2 regions of the Priestia sp. TRN 1309 genome follow, and region 1 is predicted to be linked to the other one. Evidence: riboswitches for the same ligand, from Rfam matches in the RefSeq annotation. Region 1 holds a riboswitch; the other holds the start of a gene.
The links. A riboswitch is a leader RNA that binds a small molecule or an ion and turns the genes downstream of it on or off. The one in region 1 is predicted to bind preQ1.
Positions count from the first base shown of each region.

Region 2: linked by a shared signal. The riboswitch ahead of queC (7-cyano-7-deazaguanine synthase QueC) and the one ahead of ACRPLQ_RS23785 (QueT transporter family protein) in region 1 are both predicted to bind preQ1.

Region 1 covers NZ_JBOZGM010000008.1:22,118-30,197, forward strand. Annotated here, with positions in the region: gene iolD (3D-(3,5/4)-trihydroxycyclohexane-1,2-dione acylhydrolase (decyclizing)) at 1-22, shown strand, start outside; gene iolE (myo-inosose-2 dehydratase) at 107-1,003, shown strand; gene ACRPLQ_RS23760 (LacI family DNA-binding transcriptional regulator) at 1,064-2,089, shown strand; gene ACRPLQ_RS23765 (5-deoxy-glucuronate isomerase) at 2,224-3,012, shown strand; gene ACRPLQ_RS23770 (hypothetical protein) at 3,256-3,474, opposite strand; gene ACRPLQ_RS23775 (YitT family protein) at 3,824-4,690, opposite strand; gene ACRPLQ_RS23780 (Lrp/AsnC family transcriptional regulator) at 5,074-5,484, opposite strand; PreQ1 riboswitch class I at 5,680-5,724, shown strand; gene ACRPLQ_RS23785 (QueT transporter family protein) at 5,734-6,222, shown strand; gene ACRPLQ_RS23790 (hypothetical protein) at 6,658-7,107, shown strand; gene ACRPLQ_RS23795 (hypothetical protein) at 7,177-7,422, shown strand; gene ACRPLQ_RS23800 (hypothetical protein) at 7,450-7,797, shown strand; gene ACRPLQ_RS23805 (MFS transporter) at 7,854-8,080, opposite strand, start outside.
Region 2 covers NZ_JBOZGM010000003.1:124,528-132,607, reverse strand. Annotated here, with positions in the region: gene ACRPLQ_RS12985 (spore germination protein) at 1-887, shown strand, start outside; gene ACRPLQ_RS12980 (Ger(x)C family spore germination protein) at 912-2,111, shown strand; gene ACRPLQ_RS12975 (hypothetical protein) at 2,123-2,359, shown strand; gene ACRPLQ_RS12970 (GerAB/ArcD/ProY family transporter) at 2,382-3,503, shown strand; PreQ1 riboswitch class I at 3,576-3,619, shown strand; gene queC (7-cyano-7-deazaguanine synthase QueC) at 3,850-4,515, shown strand; gene queD (6-carboxytetrahydropterin synthase QueD) at 4,515-4,955, shown strand; gene queE (7-carboxy-7-deazaguanine synthase QueE) at 4,948-5,679, shown strand; gene queF (preQ(1) synthase) at 5,778-6,275, shown strand; gene ACRPLQ_RS12945 (NAD(P)H-binding protein) at 6,344-7,045, shown strand; gene ACRPLQ_RS12940 (hypothetical protein) at 7,077-7,298, opposite strand; gene ACRPLQ_RS12935 (YkvS family protein) at 7,615-7,800, opposite strand.

The DNA of each region.
Region 1 (8,080 bases):
TGAAATGGCCAGAGGTTATTAACAAGCAAGAGAAATGGCCGATGTTGAGGGGAAACATTCGGTGAATATAATAGCGTTTTCAATTTGATATAGGGGAGAGGAAGACATGTTCAAGGAAAACACGGTCAAACTGGGGATTGCTCCAATCGCTTGGACAAATGATGACATGCCTGAACTAGGAGCTGAAAATACATTTGAACAGTGTATCAGTGAGATGGCTTTAACCGGTTTTAAAGGAAGTGAGGTAGGAAACAAATATCCGCGAAATGTTTCGATCTTAAGGAAGGCATTATCACTTCGGAATTTAGAAATTGCAAGCGCATGGTTTAGTACATTTTTAACGACAAAGCCGCTGGAAGAAACGGTGACGCCATTTATTGAACATCGCGATTTTTTATACGAAATGGGAGCAAAAGTAATTGTTGTATCTGAACAAGGACACAGCATTCAAGGGATGATGGATGTACCTTTATTCAAAGAAAAGCCCGTGTTCACGCCAACAGAGTGGAGCAGCCTTATAGAAGGCCTGCACTATCTTGGGAAACTAGCAAGAGAGAAAGATATGCATATTGTCTATCATCATCACATGGGAACAGGCGTCCAAACAACAGAAGAAATTGAGCAGCTAATGGAGCTTACCAATCCAGAGCTTGTTTCGCTCCTATTTGATACCGGTCATCTTGTTTTTTCAGGCGAAGAACCTCTTTATATCTTAAAAAAATATCTTCATCGTATTAAACATGTTCATTTAAAAGATATTCGCCAAGAAGTAGTTGATCGAGTCAAACAACAAGACCTGAGCTTCTTGCAAGCGGTAAAAGAAGGAGCCTTTACTGTTCCAGGCGACGGAGTTATTGAATTTGATGAAGTATTTACTACGCTTGCCGCTTCTGATTATAACGGCTGGTTTGTCGTAGAAGCAGAACAGGATCCAGCGCTTGCTAATCCTTTTGAATATGCGTTAAAAGCAAGAAACTTTATTAAAGAAAAAAGCGGTCTTTAATTTCTATTGTAAAAGGTTTTACGCCTTTTATATGTTTATGAAAGGAAAGGAGGAGATGAAATGAAGCCAACCATCTATAGTGTGGCTGAAGAAGCAGGTGTATCAATTTCCACCGTATCAAAAGTTATCAATCAAACCGGTCACATTAGTGAAAGAACAAGACAAAAAGTAATTGAGGTTATGGGGCAGTTGAATTACCATCCAAGCGTCGTAGCATCTGCTTTAACAGGAAAGCCTACTAAAACGATTGGGCTTCTCGTACCCGACATCTCCAACCCTTTTTTTGCCGATTTGGCAAGAAGCATAGAAGACCGAAGTCATGAGCGAGGTTTCCATGTTGTAATGTGTAATACCGATAACGATGCGGAAAAAGAGAAAAAATATCTATCGCTGTTAATTCGTCAGAGAATCGACGGTTTAATTGTAGCATCTGCTTTTCGCAATGCTAATCTTTTAAAAAATATGCTGAAGCAAGATATACCCATTAGCGTTATTGCTTCAGAAATCCCTCACATATCTGTTAATACAGTGACAGTGGATGACTATAAGGGAAGCTATTTGGCGACTGATTATTTGCTATCTTTGCATCATAAAAAAATTGCGATTATTACAGAAAATGCAAAAAGTAATCACGCCCGTTTAGATGCTTTTCGAGATGCCATGCAAGAAAATGGAATCACTGTGTTACCTCAGCACGTTATTACGACCGAAGCAAGTATTCAAAAAGGATATGAAAGTGCTAAGCAAATTTTTTTAATGAAGGAGAAAGTGACGGCTATTTTTGCTTGTAACGATTTACTGGCTATTGGCGTCATACAAGCGGCAAAAGAATTCAACATTGATGTGCCGAATGACTTATCAGTGATTGGCTTTGATAATACCGTCCTTTCTACTACCATCACGCCCATGTTGACGACGGTAGCACAACCGACAAAAGAAATGGCTGTAAACGTAGTGGATTTGCTGGTTAGAGAAATGGAATACTCAACGATGCATAAAGAACATTTACTTCTTGAGCCGAAATTGATTGTCCGGAAATCGACGGCTCCGTTACGAAGAAACGCCACAGCATCTGCAAATAATTGAATACAATCAAGAGTATTGCTGTTAATAAAAACTCTTCACAGTCACATATTCAAAAGAATGTATAAAGTCTATGAAGAAAAAATGAGTGATTAGTAAATTCTGATTGTGCTACTACATAAAGGAGGAAGTTAAACATGCTAGGTAAATTAGGTGAATTAAATAAAGGATACAACGTACTTACAGAAATGGCCGGTCAGCACAAAGATATGCTGATGGATATTGGGATTTATAATATGTCTCAAGGAAAAGAGGAAACCTTGCTAGACAGCAACAATGAAACGGCTATTCTTTTACTAGAAGGAAAGGTAAAGCTAGAGTGGGAAGGACATTCGAAAGAAATTCAGCGTGAGTCTCTTTTTGAAGAAGAGCCTTGGTGTTTGCACGTTTCGAAAAATGTGGAGGTTAAAATTACCGCGCTTGCCAATAGTGAAGTACTAGTTCAAAAAACGGATAATGAAAAAGAATTTTCATCAAAATTATATACGCCTGAAGACTGTCAAAATACAGTAGCTGGTGAAGGAGTATGGGAAGGTACCGCTCAGCGTGTCATTCGGACAATCTTTGATTATAATAACGCTCCTTATTCTAACCTTGTTATTGGAGAAGTTATTTCTTATCCAGGAAGATGGTCGAGCTATCCGCCTCATCATCATGATCAGCCTGAAGTATATTACTATCGTTTTGACAAGCCGCAAGGATTTGGCTGTGCAATGGTTGGAGAAGATGCATACCGTGTAGTTGATAATAGTTTTATTACAATTCCAGGTGAATTAGATCATCCTCAAGCAACGGCTCCCGGCTATGCGATGTACTTCTGCTGGATGATTCGCCATCTTGACAATAATCCATGGACAGACCGTATTATGGAAGAAGAGCATAAGTGGTTATTAGAGCCGGATGCAAAAATTTGGCCTGAAAAATAAATAAAACTCTTTATACGAAATGGGTTTCAAATGTTGAAAAGCCTCGAATAAAAAAATAATTATGCGTAAAATAATAGTTTATTTTTGTAAAATATGTTTTTATATGTTAAAGTATAGCTTGTATTAATATTCAGGCGATGATATCGCTCTTTTTGGCAGATTCCTTTTTTAGGAGTCTCTTTTTTTTCTAAACAGAAGCAAGAGATCGTATGTCAATCAAAAAAAGGAGATAAGCGTAGCCGCTTATCTCCTTTTCTTTTTAGCATTATCTAACGCTAAGTTCTTTTTCACTACTTTTTCTAAAGCAACTTCCACGTGAACATTTTTTTCATCGATGTCATTCACAAGCACGACGGTTCCTTTTCGTCCCTTAATCTTTAAATCATCACCCGTAGAAGGAATGTTTTCCCTCAGCTGGCTTAATAGAAGCTTTCTGTTTTCAAAAAAGTGGACAGCCACCATTTTATCTCACCTAATTTCATATGATATGTGTGATACAAAGATGTGTATATGAAATCCTTCCTATACATTATGCCGCCAGGGGTGGTTTTAGAACACATTGAATAGACAATTGTTGCATCGATATATGAAATAAATAGGGTGGCATAGTTATAAATCTTCTATTCTTGGACATACTTATACTACTAATCTAAAAAGGGATGTGGATGAAAATGAAGGTGGCTATCGGATTAAGTGTATTTACGGTCGTTACAGGAGCAATTGCGTTAGGGTCAGTTTACTTTTTAGCAGGGATCTTTTCGTTTTTCTTAACGGTTTTTTCATAAAAAAATCCACCAAGAGGTGGATTTTTTTATTTAGCAGCGGCTTTTGTTTCATGAGGCGAATTGCCGATAAATCCAAATTTTCCGCCGACAACTTCTTTTACTTCGTGGATGACAATAAAAGAATTCGGGTCAATTTGCTGGATTTTCTTTTTAATTTTTAATAACTCGTTCTTTTTAATAACAACGTAGATAATGCGTTTATCTTTGTTGGCGTAGTAGCCATATCCATAAAAGATGGTAGCTGCATTTCCAAATTCACTGGTGATAACTTGCGCAATGTCTTTGTACTGATCAGACATAATCGTCATTGCTTTTTTGTTGTGGAAACCTTCGATAACAACATCGACGATTTTAGCACAAAGATAGACGAATATAAAAGTATAGAGGGTATTGTTGACGCCAATAGCAAAAATCGATGCTAAAATAATGACGCTGTCCATGTAGAACATGCTTTTCGAGATATTGTAGCCTTTTGTGTAGTTTAATAAATAAGCTAAAAGAGTTGTGCCGCCGGTAGATCCATCCGCGATAAAAATGAGTGCCAGTCCTGTTCCCATTAGTAAAGCCCCGAATACAATTCCTAAAATCATGTCGTGAACGTGAAAAGGAATATAGCTGACCAGACCTAAGAAAACGGACGTCATGACAGCTCCTAGAATCGTATAGAGAATCGTTTTTTTAGTTAGAAATTTATAAGCTAAGGCAATGAATACAAGGTTCACAAGAAATGTGCTGATACTTGTAGGGATATGAAATAAATAATATAAAACAAGAGCAATACCAACCGTACTTCCGTCACCTAATTTATTTGGAATGACAAAAAAATCAATGGATGCAGCAACTAAAAGCGCTCCGGCAATAATTAAAATGATGTCTTTATAGATTGTTTTCAATATGCAAACCTCCCTGATCATTAGGATATTTTTGCGTGGAATCTTGTTTTTACTAGTGTTTCACAAATGATAAAATAAAAAACGTCTTAGAAATTGTCTAGTTATAAAACTGATCAACTTCTAAGACGAAGAATTACGATACGTGTATAATGTCTTGAGTCTGCTTTTCTATGCTTCGATGTCACCGATTATATAAACCTCTGACCGCTATGTCAACGCTATGAGAGATGTTCAACTTTTCAAAAAATAGAAGGCGGTTTCCTACATAAAAAAAGAATCCTTTGCGACGGCGCAAAGGATTTTCAAATTTATTGGAATAGGGGGAATACGTTATTAGGATTACCATTTTCATAAATTAATATACCTTTATTTTTTAAAAAAATTTATTTGTTAATGACGATTGAAAGTTTGTAATTCACATGCTGATTTAGCTCTGTCAAAAAATCATTTAATTCTTCATTCGAATGAAATTTACATTCTAGTAAGTAGCAGCCATCGCCGCTGATTTTAAAGTTGTTGATGACGTACTTCTTCTGACTTTCTACAAATGTAAGGTAGGGGTGGTGATGAATGCTCTGCGTATAGATATTTAAAAATGCATGGACGGTGTAGCCAAGTTTTCGTTCATCAATGTTAATTGTATAGCCTTTGATAATGCCTTCATCTTCTAACTTTAATACTCTAGCAGAAGCGGCTTGTCCGGTTAAATGCACTTTTTCTCCTAATTCTTTCATCTTCATACGTCCATTTTTTGATAGCTCTTCTAGTATGCGCTTATCTGTATTATCTAACATCGCTACAAATCCTTTCGTATTTCAAATCAAAAGGGTTAACTACTTTATGTCACCTATGTATACGGATACGTCTTCTATTTTATACTAAAGAAAAGTAAGAAAAAAGAGCAGTCAATATGGAAGACATGAAAGCAGCAGTAGTTTGCAAACAGCTAGATTGACGAAAGCTTAAGCTTGCTGTATGATTCTTTGAGTGTTTACGTGGTTCGTAACCATCCCACGTTAAAAAACTAAGGAGAGAATAGTAAGATGAATATAAGAACACTTTGCGTCAACGGTCTTTTAGCAGCTATGTATATTGCTGTTAGCATGTTAATTCAGCCGTTTGGCTTCACCAATATCCAATTTCGTATATCAGAAATGTTCAATCATTTGATTGTATTTAATAAAAAGTACGTGTACGGCATTGTACTAGGGGTATTTCTGACGAATTTGTTTTTTTCACCAATGGTCGCTTATGATCTGGTGTTTGGGGTAGGACAATCTGTACTATCATTACTCATTACCATTTTTTCTATGCGCTACATTAAAAATATGTGGGCTCGTATGCTTATTAATACACTTGTGTTTACGTTTACGATGTTTATTATTGCGTTTGAACTGCACCTAGCATTTGATTTACCATTTTTCTTTACATGGTTAACAACAGCTGTTGGTGAGTTTGTGGTTATGCTTGTTGGAGCACCAATTATGGCGGCAATTAATAAACGTGTACAATTTAATAAGCTAGTTGGATAAAAAGATGCGGCTGTGATAAATCTCACAGCCGCATCTTTTTTTCTTTGTTATTCTATAAGTGTAGTGATAAACCCCTTATTATTGAAGAGCTTTTCACGCATGGACAAATTACCCATATCTAGCATGTAAAAAGAGCAGGTCGCTATTGCGTTCTGCTCTTTTTGCGTAACGCAATAGCGAGTATTCAATTAGATTATTTTGAAAGAAGAAGTGACAAATCTCACAGCGTGTTCTTTTTTCTTTTGTTACGATATACATATAGTTGGCAAACTCCTTATCGAAAAGTTTTTCGCACAACAACACATTACCTATGCGTAGCAATTAAAAAAGCAGACCGACAAGGTTTGCTTTTTTAATTGTGTATTTTTACCATTAAATAACTTTTTTGAGTTATAATTGTAAAATAATCTTTGTTACGAGAGAGGGGATTATTTTTTGAATAGAAAGTTAGGAATTCTTGTTTTATTAGTGTTAGCTATCTTATTTGCCGGGTGTTCAAAAGAAGAAGACAACGTTCCTTTAAGAGAACTAGAAAAAATCCATATTAACGTCATCAAAGAACAAAAGATGAAGCAAGGGATTTCGTATGAATTGGAATTCGTAAACAAGAGCGATTTGACCATCAAACAAAACGACGTATTTTTATCGTATCCACTAAAAATAAAAAACGGTTATTCTGAAAATAAATTTAAGGTGTTAGCAGAAGGCAATAAGTTAAATATTAAGCCAAAACAAAAGGTAAAGTTGACTGCATTTCTTCCTTATAAAGGAATTAATAAAGAAGCGTTAGCTATTGATGAGCCTGACGTAAAGTGCATAGGATATTGGAATAAGATCGATGACTACCATCAATTTTCTTTTGGAGGATCTTTGAAGCGAGAATAATACATGGATTTGTTAAATGATGGAACTTATGAAGCGTGAAATCGTATATAAATCAAGGGAGAGATTTTATTGAAGAGATATGGACTATTTATCATTAGTTTCATCGTTTTCTTGGGTAGCTTTCAACTGCTATCAGGAATGATTCTTACGCTCTTATATGTTCCAGAAAGTTCGACTATGTGGAGCTCAATCGAAGGATTATCAAGTAAAGTAACGTTTGGCAGTTATTCTGGTAGCTTTGCTTTTATGATTCCGGCTGTAGCAGCTACAGCCGCTTTTTTTATCTCTAAAAAATGGGTTAGGAAAAGTGTATAAGAAACTAATAGCGGTGGTGAATAAACAGTGAATGTAGACACGGATAGATTAGTTAGCTTCTTTATTTTATGGGGAACACCCGCTGCTTTTAGTATAATAGAGTACTTTAAACTGAGTAAGACTGAAAAACAAGAAGCTATACGAGACTTAACATCATTAAAATCGATTATAACAACAGGCTTTATATTGATTGGAGGAGTGATGGCGAGTTTAGGTAGAGTATTATCGCTGCTGCCTCTGCACATTATAGGTACTTTTATTTTAGTCATTGGTGGTATCGCGGGCGCTATTGAAGCATGGAAAACAGAAAAAAAGAGAGGTATTATTATTCTTGCTTTCATAGTATCTATGATTGCTTTTACATTTGTAATATAAATTCGGCATGTAACAAGAGCTGCTCATGACTTGAGCAGCTCTCGTTAGTTTCTTATTTATTGCGTCTCCAGCTGCTGGTCTTTTTTCTTTAACGTAAGAGTGAGCAGGAACGAAACGATAGCGAAAGCGATGGCTACATAATAGACGGTATGGACCCCGCTTGTCATACTTTTTATTTGCAACAGCGTTTTATTCGCTTCATTTGATTGTTGAATAAAGTGCTGAGAAGCCATAGTCATAATACTTGTATACAAAGCTGGTCCAATCGCGCCTGCAACTTGGT
Region 2 (8,080 bases), on a different contig from region 1:
TAAAAGAGCGTCTTTCTAAAATTGATATAGACGGTATTTTGGAGAGCGGATATATCGAAGAGTTGATTCAAGATGAAGATTATACACCTTTTCCTACTATGCATAACACGGAGCGTCCAGACTCCGTGGCAGCAGGTCTTTTAGAGGGGCGGATAGCCATTTTAGTAGACGGTACACCTTTTGTATTGATGGTTCCTGCCCTATTTATTCAATTTTTTCAGGCGGCCGAAGATTATTACCAGCGCGCAGATATTAGTACATTGATTCGCTTAATGCGCTACATGGCATTTTTCTTAGCCCTTTTAACACCTTCTGCTTATATTGCTTTAACTACTTTTCATCAAGAGATGCTTCCTTTTGCTTTGTTAATTAGTATTGCAGCTCAAAGGGAAGGTGTGCCTTTTCCAGCTATTATTGAAGCGTTTATTATGGAAATCACGTTTGAAATTTTGCGAGAAGCGGGAGTCCGATTGCCTCGAGCAGTAGGTTCAGCTATTTCAATCGTGGGAGCACTCGTTTTAGGAGAAGCCGCCGTACAAGCTGGATTAGTATCGCCTGCAATGGTTATCGTTGTATCCATCACCGCTATTAGTAACTTTGTTTCACCGGTGTATGATATGGCCATTGCAGTAAGGATGCTGCGCTTTATTTTAATGGTTTTAGCAGCTACTTTTGGCTTGTTCGGTATTATCCTCGGGCTAATTTTAATGATTTTACATTTATGCAGCTTAAGGTCATTTGGAGTCCCTTATATGACACCTATGGCTCCCTTTGTGAAGCGTGATCAAAAGGATGTTCTAATTAGACGTTCGATCAAAAAAATGAAAACAAGGCCAAAGCTTATTAACGAGAAGAATATTTCACGTCAAAAGACGCAAAAAAACTAAACTGTGCAAAGGTGGCCGGTTACTATGAAAGCATTTCTGATGTTATGTATCTGTTCATTGCTGTTAAGCGGCTGCTGGAGCAGTCGAGAGTTGAATGAGCTAGCCATTACGGTTGCTGTCGGAATTGATAAAGCAGAAGATGGCATTATTGTTACAGTTCAGCTGATTAACCCTGGTGATATTCAGGCCAAAACCCCTACAAACGGGCCTTCTGTTACCACATTCTCTATTAAGGCTTCGTCTGTAATGGAAGGGTTAAGAAAAATAACGACAAAATCCCCGCGGAAAATTTATCTTTCTCATTTACGAATGCTAGTCATTAGCGAAAGCATGGCGGAAGAGGGTATTGCTGAAGTGCTTGATTTCTTTGCTCGGGATCATGAAGTGCGTACCGATTATTTTGTTGTTGTTGCTAAAAACACGAAAGCATCGAGCGTTCTGAACGTATTAACAACAATTGAAAAAATACCAGCTAACCATATGTTTGCTTCATTAGACGTCTCTCAGCGTATTTGGGCACCCACTAGAGGCGTAAAGTTAAATGAACTGATCAGTAACTTAACGAGCGAAGGAAAGCAGGCGGTGTTATCGGGAGTATTGGTCAAAGGCGACGTGAAAAAGGCAGGAGATATGTCGAGCATTTCCCGGACCAATCTGTCCACCCTGCTCAATTTTAAAGGATTAGGTGTCTTTCAAAATGATAAGCTGATCGGCTGGTTCAATGAAGACGAAAGTAAAGGATATAACTATATTACAGGAAATGTAAAAAGTACGTTAATTGTTATTCCATGCGAAGGAAAAGAAAAACAGCACGATATCATCGGAGTAGAAATGCTTCGAACGAACGTGAAGGTAACGGCTTCTATGAAAAACCATAAGCCTCATATTCACGTGGATTTAAAAGGTGAAGCAAACGTGGCAGATGTAGAGTGTCAAGTAAACTTACAGGACCCAGCTGTAATCAATATGCTCGAACGAAAAACAGCAGCGGACGTAAAAGAAAAAATGAATGACGCAGTGGAAAAAGCTCAAAAAGATTATAAAAGTGATATCTTCGGTTTTGGAGAAACGTTTTACAGACAAGATGTAAAGAGATGGTACAAAATGAAAAGAGACTGGAACAGAATTTACGCAGAAGATTTAACCGTCGAGTTAGATGCCAAAGTTCAAATCCGTCGCTTAGGCACGTTAAATAACTCATATATGAAGCAAATGAAGCATTAAGGAGAAAGAAAATGGAGGGATTTATCGCCTTACTCGTACTTCTTGCTTATTTGACTAAAAAAATTATGATTAACTTCCGAAAGGAAAAGTATTACCGTGAAATCGTTGTCTATCTTTGTCTTATAGGTATGGGTTTATTCTTTTGGGGAGCCATTACACTCCGTAAAGAAGTACCTACGCCTCTGTACTTTTTAGAGGAACTCATTAAGCCTCTTACTAAAACCGTTCATCATCTGTTATTTACGTAAGCATGTAGGAGAGAAGGGGTGTATGATGCAAATAAAAGAATTTATTACTCCGAAACAACTTCTTTTTCTCATTTATTTTTTTTGTATCGGAAGCGCTATTTTGGCAGTTCCGGCTACGTTATTAGAAACGAATAGACAAAATGCCTGGGTATGTAGTGTGCTTGCTATTGGCTTTGCCCTTTTAATTGTTGCGGTGCTGTTATGGCTGATGCACCGTTACCCTCAGCAAACGTTCATTGAAATAGCTAAAAAAGCGCTAGGTCCTTACGCCGGAGCGTGTATGTCTCTTATTTACATTTTTTTTATGTTCATTCAATCTACGTTTTCCCTTCGAGATATCAGTACATTTATGACGACGCAAATTGTCCCTGAAACGCTGCCTACGTGGATTCATGCTCTTGTGATTTTAGCGGTTATATACGGAGGGTATTTAGGCATTGAAGTGATAGCGAGAACCGCGGAAATCTTTTTACCGTGGATCGTCGTCCCTTTTTTATTGTTAATTTCGTTAAATATTCCTCAGATGAAACTGGATCGTCTTTACCCTTTGTTTGAATTCCGCATGGATGATTTAGTGTTAGGAACCACGTATTTCTTAGGAAATCCGTTTATGGAATTGATTTTTGTGCTAATGATTACGCCTCATATAAAAGATGGCAAAAAGGTAAAAAGAATGATTGTTATCGGCACTGTGGCATCGGGCTTGACGATTACGATTGCAGTTGCGGCTTGTATATTAGCTCTTGGCGCGAATATTGCATCAATGCACAGCTACCCAGTTTATTTATTAGGAAAAATGATTTCGTTAGGTGCAACGATACAGCACGTTGAAGTATTAGTAGCTATTATTTGGATGTTATCTATCTTTTTTAAAGTTGTCATTGTGTTCTATGCTATTCAGTTAAGTATCGCTCAATTATGTAATTTACGGGTGCGCAATTTTTTGAGCTTTCCTTTAGGTCTAATCATTACAGGCGTGGCGTATTACATTATTCCAAATACAGCATACTTCAATTATTTTGAAAAATATTACTGGCCGTTTTATTTATTTGTACTAAGCGTCTGTTTTCCGTTGTTATTTATTGCGCTTTCTTATATAAAGAGAAATAAGGCAGCTAAAGGTGATAGAAGCCAACAAACATAGCATTATTTATACGTATGTGGTATAGTATACGATGACAATTCAAGAAGAAACGCCGTACACGTTTGTATATGTACGGGAGAGGTTCGAAAACTCCCTCTATAAAAAACTAAGATCATCGTTGATGACAAAAGACACGGTTTTAGCGTGTCTTCTTTCACGTGCTTTTCTATCAACACGTCTTTTTGACGTGTATGCTGGCGAGGACGTGTATCTTAGTTGCTTTTTAGGGAGATTGCTGGAAAAGAGCAGTCTCTTTTTTGTGTTATAAAATTAGTCACAAAGGGAACGAACGGTTCAATAAAGTTTCTTCTTCTTTTGATTTCAATCAAAAAGGAGACGAACAATAATGATGAAAAATGAAAAAGCTATTGTTGTATTTAGCGGAGGTCAAGATAGTACAACATGTCTATTTTGGGCTTTGAAAAACTTTAAAGAAGTAGAAACGGTTACTTTCCAATACGGTCAGCGTCATAGTCAAGAGATAGAGGTAGCAAAAGCTATCGCAGCTGATTTAGGTGTGAAGCATACCGTCCTAGATATGTCACTTTTAAATCAATTAGCACCAAATGCCTTAACGCGAGATGATATTGAAATTGAGCAAAAAGAAGGAGAGTTGCCTACAACGTTTGTGGATGGCCGCAATCTGTTATTTTTATCATTTGCTGCCGTACTTGCTAAAAACAGCGGAGGCCGTCATATCGTAACAGGCGTTTGTGAAACTGATTTTTCGGGATATCCAGACTGTCGAGACGTATTTGTGAAATCGTTAAACGTCACGCTTAATTTATCAATGGACTTCGAGTTTGTGATTCATACGCCGCTTATGTGGATTGATAAAGCAGAAACGTGGGCGTTAGCGGATGAGCTAGGAGCGCTTGAATATGTGCGTGAAAAAACATTAACGTGCTACAACGGTATTGTTGCTGATGGGTGCGGCGAATGTCCCGCATGTCAATTGCGAAAACGCGGGTTAGATCAATACTTGCAAACAAAAGAAGGAGGAGAAAAATAATGCTGCAACAAATGTATCCTCAAGTCTTTCATGACTATGAATATGAATTGAACAAAGATATGCAGTTTGCTGCGGCACATTTTGTTCCTCATACAGAAGCAGGAAAATGCCGTCAAGTCCATGGACATACGTATTTTGTAAATTTAACTGTTGCCGGAGATACATTAGACGAAGCGGGCTTTTTAGTAAACTTTGCGCTATTGAAAAAAATTGTTTCTGGTCAATTTGATCATACATTATTGAACGATCATTCTATCTTTAACGAAGAAAATCCAAATGATTTTCCTACAACTGAAGTTGTTGCTCGTAAAATTTATGAGTTGGTTCAAGAATATCTAGACACACTACCAAATAAGCCTTCTTGCGTACAAGTATTCGTGCGGGAAACGCCGACAAGTTACGTAGTTTACCGCCCAAAGAAGGTGAAAAAACGTGGCTAATACAATTCCAGTACTTGAAATATTCGGCCCAACGATTCAAGGGGAAGGAATGGTTGTAGGACGTAAGACGATGTTTGTTCGTACCGCAGGCTGTGATTATTCCTGCAGCTGGTGTGATTCAGCTTTTACATGGGATGGATCAGCTAAAAACGATATTCGTCAACTAACAGCAGAACAAATTTGGACGGAGCTTAAAGAAATTGGAGGAGAGTGCTTTGATCACGTCACCATTTCTGGAGGAAACCCTGCGCTTATCAAGGCGATTGGTTCATTTGTAGAGCTTTTGCACAGTCATGGGGTAAAAGCAGCTCTTGAAACACAGGGAAGCCGTTATCAGGATTGGTTCCTAAAGATCGATGATTTAACGATTTCTCCTAAGCCTCCAAGTTCATTAATGAAAACAAATTTCTCCGTATTAGACGATATTATAGAGACATTAATAAAGGAAAAACGCATGGCGCACATAAGCATAAAAGTCGTTGTATTTAATGATGAGGACTTTGAATATGCAGCATCTGTTCATGAACGTTATCCTGAGGTTCCATTTTTTGTTCAAGTAGGCAACGAGGACTTAACGACAATCGATAATGCGTCGTTAACACAAGAATTGCTTAAAAAGTATGAGTGGTTAATCGACAAGGCAGTGGCAGCTAAAAACATGAACGATGTAAGAGTTCTGCCGCAGGTTCACGCCCTTGTTTGGGGAAATAAACGAGGCGTGTAAGCGCATAGCAAAAAATTTACAAAGAAAAATAAAAACAGATATATACAAAATAAAAAAACGCTGTTAGAATGACAATCGTAGAAAGAGAGGAAATGCAAATGAGCGGTCGAAAAGATGAAGAATTAGAAGGTGTATCACTCCTTGGAAATCAAGGAACAAACTATTTGTTTGAATATTCACCAGAGATTCTAGAAGCATTTGATAACAAACATCCAAATCGTGATTATTTTGTGAAATTTAACTGTCCGGAATTTACGAGCTTATGTCCAAAAACGGGTCAGCCGGATTTCGCAACCATTTATATTAGTTACATTCCAGATGAAAAAATGGTGGAAAGCAAGTCGTTAAAGCTTTATTTGTTCAGCTTCCGTAACCATGGAGATTTCCATGAAGACTGTATGAATATTATTATGAATGACTTAATTAAACTGATGAATCCAAGATATATTGAAGTATGGGGAAAATTCACACCACGCGGCGGGATTTCAATTGATCCATATACAAACTATGGCCGTCCTGGTACGAAGTATGAAGAAATGGCTAATTATCGCCTGATGAATCATGATTTATACCCAGAAACAATTGATAATCGTTAATTCGAACAAACAGGTTGTGTATGCAACCTGTTTTCCATTGCAAAAACAACAGATGAGAAGGTGAAAGAATGTCACAGAGATCAGCATTAGTATTAGGTGCAAGCGGACTTGTTGGTCAAGAACTTTTAAAAATGTTATTAAGCAACAGCTTATATAACCATGTGACAGTGTTTGTTCGAAAAAAGCTACCAATCGAACACACAAAGCTACGTCAGCTTGAAATTGATTTTTCAGAGCTTGATAAGCACGAAGAATGCTTTGCAGTTGATGATGTATATTGCTGTTTAGGCACGACAATGAAAAAAGCAAAAACAAAAGCGAAATTCATTAAAGTTGACTACGAATTTCCTTTAAAAGCGGCTAAATGTGCAGAAAAATATCGCTGCAAAAACTTTTTAACGATTACAGCAATTGGTGCTGATCTTCGTTCGCCATTCTTTTACAGTAAAGTAAAGGGGCAAGTAGAAGAAGATATCGCAAGCTTGTATATCCGTTCTACTCACTTTTTCCGCCCATCGTTATTATTAGGCAAGCGCCAAGAGTTTCGCCTATTTGAAAAGCTTGGGGGATACACGTTAAAGTCGTGTTCATTTTGCCTTGTAGGAAAGTGGAGAAAATATCGTCCAATTAAAGCGTATAACGTAGCCAAATCCATGATGAAAGCTGCACTTGAAGATAAATGTGGTGTTCATGTACATGAAAGCCAAGACATCTATACAGGTGAATGCTATTATTCGTTTACCAACGGCAAGCGCGTGTTATCAAAATAAAAAAAGCCTCTTCATAAGAAGAGGCTTTTTTCTATCTTCCGTCAGCATCCGCGTTCCCATCACCATCACCATCGTGATCGTGATTAGAAGCAGATTCACTCCAGCTTGTGTAGGAGTTAGAATCTTCTTCGGCATAATTCATGGGTTCAACGGATGTTTTTTTATTTGAAGTTTGCTTGCGTTTAAAAACGAACTGCACGATGAAAAAAAGAATGACAATAAGTGCAACGATAAACAATACAGTATCAAACATGCTAGTAATTCCTTTCAGTAAGTAGGTAGTAGTAGCTTGTTCTTATTGTCACACGAAAATAAGGCCCTTTCAAGAAAAAATGGGGCCTGGTTTTGTTTCTTTAAGGAAACTTTTTTTATCTTAGCCATATATTATTGTATGAAGAAACATTTTAGAAAAGAGGGAGTACAGTGAAAAAAAGTTCGAAGGATGTTAAGGTTCAACAGTATATTTATCTCATGTATAAGCTGGGAATTATTACAGAAGAACAAAAGAATCAGTTCTTTCAAAACCACTAAAAAAGCAACCGTTTTTGCGTTCCGGTTGCTTTTTCCCTTTACATAGCGGGATTAATAATCGTGTAGTTTTTGTGATTGACAACAGTTCGCTGTTCTAAGTCTAAATCCCGGTAGTTTGTCATGTAAGTCAAATCAACAATCACGGAGTTTTCATTTACTTTTTCGACAATGCCCTGTAAGCCATTTTTAAATTCTATCAAGTTTCCTACCTCTGCTATTTTCATCATTCATCGCTCCTTTGTTTTAAATTAGTTCATTATTAATTTTTTAAATAATTTTAATTTTGAAAATAGTGAAACTAGTTAGCGTTTTCTTTTTTTACAATTTTGCCTTAAAACTGGGAATTAGTAAAGGGTTTTTTGAAAAAATATAAAATAAAATTGAAAAAACAAGTAAAATGTGCTGAGGAATAAAAGGAATTGGTAGCTTTAACGAAAGAGAGAAGCAACACAGTTCCATCTTTGTTCATCTTTCGTTATAATAAACGAGGTATAATCTTGTCAT